Regions from separate parts of the Streptomyces sp. NPDC048643 genome, predicted to be linked through region 1. Evidence: riboswitches for the same ligand, from Rfam matches in the RefSeq annotation. Region 1 holds a riboswitch; the other holds the start of a gene.
The links. A riboswitch is a leader RNA that binds a small molecule or an ion and turns the genes downstream of it on or off. The one in region 1 is predicted to bind cobalamin.
Positions count from the first base shown of each region.

Region 2: another riboswitch for cobalamin. It lies ahead of metE (5-methyltetrahydropteroyltriglutamate--homocysteine S-methyltransferase); the one in region 1 lies ahead of AB0C62_RS29450 (DUF4430 domain-containing protein).

Region 1 is NZ_JBEZHO010000037.1:20,234-23,363, reverse strand. It holds gene lexA (transcriptional repressor LexA) at 1-57, shown strand, start outside; partial or broken gene AB0C62_RS29455 (Ku protein) at 91-864, opposite strand; cobalamin riboswitch at 1,064-1,199, shown strand; gene AB0C62_RS29450 (DUF4430 domain-containing protein) at 1,342-1,833, shown strand; gene AB0C62_RS29445 (cobalamin-binding protein) at 1,843-2,754, opposite strand; gene AB0C62_RS29440 (hypothetical protein) at 2,881-3,130, opposite strand, start outside.
Region 2 is NZ_JBEZHO010000063.1:37,339-40,468, forward strand. It holds gene AB0C62_RS37575 (GDSL-type esterase/lipase family protein) at 1-767, shown strand, start outside; cobalamin riboswitch at 916-1,135, shown strand; gene metE (5-methyltetrahydropteroyltriglutamate--homocysteine S-methyltransferase) at 1,296-3,130, shown strand, end outside.

The DNA of each region.
Region 1 (3,130 bases):
CCCGCCGACGACGTGAAGATCCTCGGCAAGGTCGTCGGCGTCCTGCGCGTCCTCTGACAACGCGAGCCGGGTCCAGGGCCCGGCCCGCGGTCAGGCGCTGCGCTTCTTGCGGGCCGAAGTCGTCTTGGCCGTCTTCTTCGCCGCGGTCTTCTTCGAGTTGGTGGTCTTCGCGGCGGTCTTCTTGGTCGGCGTCTTCTTCGCGGTCTTCTTGGCGGCCGTCTTCTTCTTCGGCATCTCGTGGACGGTGGCGTCCTCACCCCGCGAGGCCTTGGCCTTGTTCACCGACTCCTGGAGGGCGGCCATCAGGTCGACGACCTTGCCCGGCGCCTTCGGCTCCTCCACCGCGGGCGGCTCGCGGTGCTCCCGCTTCGCCTCGATGAGCGCCTCCACGGCCTCCGTGTACCGGTCGGTGAACTCTGCCCCCTCCAGGTCATTGCGGGTGAGCCGGTCGATGAGGTGCTCCGCCTCGGCGATCTCGTCCTTCGTGAGCTTCACGTCGTCCGGCTTCAGCTCGGCCGGGTCGCGGATTTCGTCCGCCCAGTGCATCGCGTGCAGCACGATCACGTTGTCCCGCACCCGCAGCAGACCCAGCCGCTCCCGGCCGGACCAGGCGTACTTCGCGATGGCCACCTTCGACGACCGCTCCAGGGCCTTGCGCAGCAGCGTGTAGGGCTTCGCCGCGACCTGGCCGTCGGGCTGGAGGTAGTAGCCGTCGCCGATCTGGATCGGGTCGATCGACTCCAGCGGGATGAAGGCCTCGATCTCGATCGCCTTCGCCGTCGGCAGCGGCATCTCCCGCAGCTCCTCGTCGAGGACCGGGATGATCTTTTCCTTCGTCAGCTGATAGCCCTTGCCGATCTCCGCGTTCGGGACTTCTCTGAACTAGCCGGTGGGCAGGGAAGTCGGGCAGGGGCGGGGCATCGTTGCGGCTCAGGGCGGGGCGGGGCGGGCGAACGAAGGGGCCTCCGGGAAAGCTGTGACTCACGGGCCAATGACCCCTAAAGTAATTGGAGTTCGCCATGGTGATGTTCGAGATGTCGACTCCTGCCTAGGCTGCGTTTGATTCGTGGGCCGAAGGCACGACAACTGCATACGCGCACGACTGGGGGAAGCCGGTGGAAATCCAGCGCTGACCTGCAACCGTGAGCGGCCCACCCGGGCCACGAGTCGGGATACCCGGCGTGCGCGCTGTCCCGCTTCTCCCTGTCATGGTCCGCAGCGTGAAGCCGAGAGCCTGGGTCCCGTCGGCCTGCACGCCTCTGCGTGTGAGCCGGGCGTGGTGTCCCGGGTGTCCCGGACGCGTCTCGCGTTGCGGGCCACCCGCACCTGAAAGGCACTCCATTGAGCAACACGACCGCACGCCGCGTTCTGATCGCCTCGGCCGCCATGGGCCTCGCCCTCGCCGCCGCGCCGTCCGTCGCCGAGGCCCACGAAAACGTCACGAAAACCAACCATGCTGTCAGGGTTGCCCTGACCGTCCAGGGCCCCGACGGTCTGCTCTTCAAGGGGAAGATCAGAACCAAGGGGCACACAGTGACCACGGCCACCGGTGGCACCCACACCTGCGACGGCACGAACGGCGCTGCCAACCCGAGCGCCGTACCCACTCCGACGGCCGCCCTCGACGATGCCGCCCGCAAGCGTCACTTCACCTGGGACGGCACCTGGTACGCCTCGTTCGACGACTACTCGGTCGACACCATCAAGAACGTCAACGGAGGGGCCTCCGCCTACTGGAACATCTCCGTCAACGGCGTACCCACGCCGGTCGGCGGCTGCCAGTTCAAGCTGAAAGCCGGTGACAAGGTCGCCTTCACCTGGACCGCGTTCTAGGAGACGCACCTAGAAGGGCCGTGCCTCCGCCCCGGTCACGGTGTCTCCCGCCCGCACTCCGTGGAGTACGTGGGCCAGCACTTCCGCTCCGCGGACCACGCGTGGGCCGGGGCGGTTGAAGTAGGCGGGGCCGTCCAAGACCCATACCTGTCCGGCCCGTACGGCCGGCAGCTCGGCCCATCCGGGCAGCGAGCTGAGCACGTCCCGTTCACGCAGGGTTCGTTCGGGCGGAAATCCGCAAGGCATCACGAGGACGACGTCCGGGCTCGCGGCCCGGACGTCATCCCATGTCATCGGCTTGGTGTGCTCACCGGGCGAGGCGAGCAGCGGATCGCCGCCGGCGTGGGTGATCTGCTCCGGAACCCAGTGGCCCGCGGGCCACAGGGGGTCGAGCCACTCGATCGCGACGACGCGCGGGCGTGGCCTGCCCGCCGTCAGCCGGGCCACCGCGGCGAGCCTGGCCCGCAGCTCGGCCGTGCTGCGCTCGGCCCGATCGCGTACGCCGAGGAGGTCGCCGACGGTGATCAGGCACTCCAGGACGTCGTCGAGTGTGCGGGGCTCCAGGCTGAGGACGCGGGTGTCGGCGTCGAGGAGGCGTACGGCGCCGCACACCTTCTCGTAGGAGACTGCGCACACGGCACACAGGTCCTGGGTGAGCACGACGTCCGGGCACAGGGCCGCGAGCGCTTCGGTGTCGAGGGTGTAGAGCGAGGATCCGGAGTGGGCGGACCCGCCCACGGCTTCGGAGATCTCGCGGCTGCTGAGGTCGTCGGGGGTGAACTCCGCCCCTGTCACGACGGGAATGGATGCCATCGCCTCTGGCGGCCAGTCGCATTCGTGGGTGCGGCCGACGAGAGCGTCCACCAGGCCGAGTTCGGCGACGATGTCGGTCGCGGCGGGGAGCAGGGAGACGATGCGCATGCGGCGACTGTAGGCGCTGCGGCGACGATCGACGCGTGCTGTGAACGGGAGGGTCCGCGACCCGTGACGGCCCGCGGCCGGAAGCATCCCCCAGGTGCTTCCGGCCGCGAACCCGGGCGCGGCCGGTCAGGCGCCCCAGCGCACGGCGATGGTGTCGCCGATGTTGATCACCTTCTGGCGGGTGGCCGCGGCGAAGCTGGAGCCATCGACGCTGACCTTCCAGGTGTTGGAACCGCTGTTGGCTTTGCCGTTGACCGTGGTGATCGTGCCGGTGCCCGAGGACGGCGTCACGCCCGTGACGCAACCCGACGGTGTGGCCGCGCTGATCGCCGCGTCGAGAACAGCGCCGAGGGTGGTCGTCGACCCGGTCGGGGTC
Region 2 (3,130 bases), on a different contig from region 1:
AGGACGTCGAGATCTGGCTGCCGCACAACGAGAGCGCCGAACTCGTGGCTCTGCGCACCGACGCCCCCGTGGAGCCCACGCCGGACCGGGGGCGCGCGGTGTGGCTGCACCACGGCAGTTCGATCAGCCAGGGCTCCGACGCGGCGAGCCCCAGCACGACCTGGCCCGCGCTGGCCGCCTCGCTGGCCGGGGTGGACCTGATCAATCTGGGGCTGGCCGGCAGCGCCCTGCTGGACCCGTTCACCGCCCGCACCCTGCGCGACACGCCCGCCGACCTGATCAGCGTCAAGCTGGGCATCAACATCGTCAACACCGACCTGATGCGGCTGCGGGCCTTCACTCCCGCCGTGCACGGCTTCCTGGACACCGTCCGCGAGGGCAACCCCACCACGCCGCTGCTGGTCGTCTCCCCCATCCTGTGCCCGATCCACGAGGACACCCCCGGCCCGAGCCTGCCGGACCTCACGGCGCTCGGCAGCGGTCGTCTGCGGTTCCGCGCCGCCGGCGACCCGGCCGAGCGCGCGAGCGGGAAGCTGACGCTCGCGATCATCCGTGCCGAACTCGCCGGGATCGTGGAACAGCGGGCCGCCGAGGACCCGAACCTGTACTACCTCGACGGCCGGGAGCTGTACGGGGAGGCGGACGCCGTCGAGCTGCCGCTGCCCGACGCGCTCCACCCCGACGCCGCCACCCACCGTCGTATCGGCGAACGGTTCGCGAAGCTCGCCTTCGACGGCACCCGTGGCTTCCCCGCCCCTTCCGCCTGAAGATCGAGGCCCGGGGCGGGGCCGAGCGCGTCACACGAGCCGTCTGCCGCCCCCCGTATGCCGGTTGACGTGCGCCGATCCTCTCCTGGACGTCTCGAACGACCGTCCGGGAGGTGGGCGTTCTCCCCAGCAGGGCGCTCGTCCGCATAGGCTGACCTCCGTAGCTGGTTCGCCCCGTCCGCCAGACGGGATGCGTCGTAAGAGGGAACCCGGTGGGAATCCGGGACTGCCCCGCAGCGGTGAGCGGGAACGACCGCCGTCATACGCACTGGGCCCGGTGGGGTCTGGGAAGCGACGGCCAGTAGGTGACCTCCGTCCGGAGGGCGTGCCCGCGAGTCCGAAGACCTGCCCGCTGCCCGTGCGCGACCCATCGCGCGCGGACATCCCGGTGACCTCGTGGGCGGGTTGGCGTACATACCTGGCGGACCTTCGCGCTCCGGCGCGCCACGTACTCCCGCCCGGTGCGTCACCCTTCGCGCTCGCGTGTCCCATCGGGATCCAAGGAGACATCTCGCGAAGGAGATTTCCGTGACAGCCAAGACCGCAGCCGCGGCAGCACGGGCCACCGTGTACGGCTACCCCCGCCAGGGTCCGAACCGCGAACTGAAGAAGGCGATCGAGGGCTACTGGAAGGGCCGCGTCAGCGCGGACGCCCTCCGCGCCACCGCCGCCGAACTGCGCAGCTCCACCTGGCGGCAGCTGGCCGAGGCCGGCATCGACGAAGTGCCGACCGGCGATTTCTCGTACTACGACCATGTGCTGGACACCAGCGTCATGGTCGGCGCCGTCCCCGAGCGCCACCGGGACGCCGTCGCCGCCGACGCCCTCGACGGCTTCTTCGCCATGGCCCGCGGTACCCAGGACGTGGCGCCGCTGGAGATGACCAAGTGGTTCGACACGAACTACCACTATCTCGTCCCCGAGTTGGGCCCCGACACCGCCTTCACCGCCGACTCGTCCAAGCAGGTCGCCGAGCTCAAGGAGGCCTTGGCGCTCGGACTGTCGGCCCGTCCGGTCCTGGTCGGCCCCGTCACCTATCTCCTCCTCGCCAAGCCCGCCCCCGGTGTACCGGCGGACTTCGACCCGCTGACCCTCCTCGACCGGCTGCTGCCGGTCTACACCGAGGTGCTCGCCGACCTGCGCGCGGCCGGTGCCCAGTGGGTCCAGCTCGACGAACCCGCTCTCGTCCAGGACCGCACGAACGCCGAACTGAACGCCGCCGAGCGCGCCTACCGCGTTCTCGGCACGCTCACCGACCGTCCGAAGCTGCTCGTCGCGTCGTACTTCGACCGACTCGGGGAGGCTCTGCCCGTTCTCGCCAAGGCCCCGGTCGACGGACTCGCGCTCGACTTCACCGACGCGGCCGCCGCCAATCTGGACGCGCTCGCGGCCGTCGGCGGTCTGCCGGGCAAGCGGCTCGTCGCCGGCGTCGTCAACGGCCGCAACATCTGGGTCAACGACCTGGAGAAGTCCCTCGCCACGCTGGGCACCCTGCTGGGTCTGGCCGGGCAGGTCGACGTGGCCGCGTCCTGCTCGCTGCTGCACGTGCCCTTGGACGCCGCCGTCGAGCGCGACATCGAACCGCAGGTCCTGCGCTGGCTCGCCTTCGCCCGCCAGAAGACCGCCGAGATCGTCACGCTCGCCCGGGGGCTGTCGCACGGCACGGACACCATCACCACCGAACTCGCCGCCAACCGGGCCGATCTCGCCGCCCGCGCGGGCTCGGCGCTCACCCACGACCCGGCCGTGCGCGCCCGCGCCGCCGCCGTCACCGACGGCGACGCCCGCCGCTCGCAGCCCTACGCCGAGCGGACCGCCGCCCAACGCGCCCACCTCGGCCTGCCACTGCTGCCGACCACCACGATCGGCTCCTTCCCGCAGACCGCCGAACTGCGCGCGGCGCGCGCAGACCTGCGCACCGGACGCACCGACACCGCCGGGTACGAGGAGCGCATCAGGACGGAGATCGGCGAGGTCATCGCCTTCCAGGAGAAGACCGGCCTGGACGTCCTCGTGCACGGCGAACCCGAACGCAACGACATGGTCCAGTACTTCGCCGAGCAGCTCACCGGCTATGTCGCCACGCAGCACGGCTGGGTCCAGTCGTACGGCACGCGGTACGTGCGTCCGCCGGTCCTGGCCGGTGACATCTCCCGCCCGGAGCCGATGACGGTGCGCTGGACGACGTACGCGCAGTCCCTCACCGACCGGCCCGTCAAGGGCATGCTCACCGGGCCGGTCACCATGCTCGCCTGGTCCTTCGTCCGTGACGACCAGCCGCTCGGCGACACCGCCCGGCAGGTCGCTCTGGCCCTGCGCGACGAGGTGAACGACCTGGAGGCGGCCGGGACTTCGGTGATCCA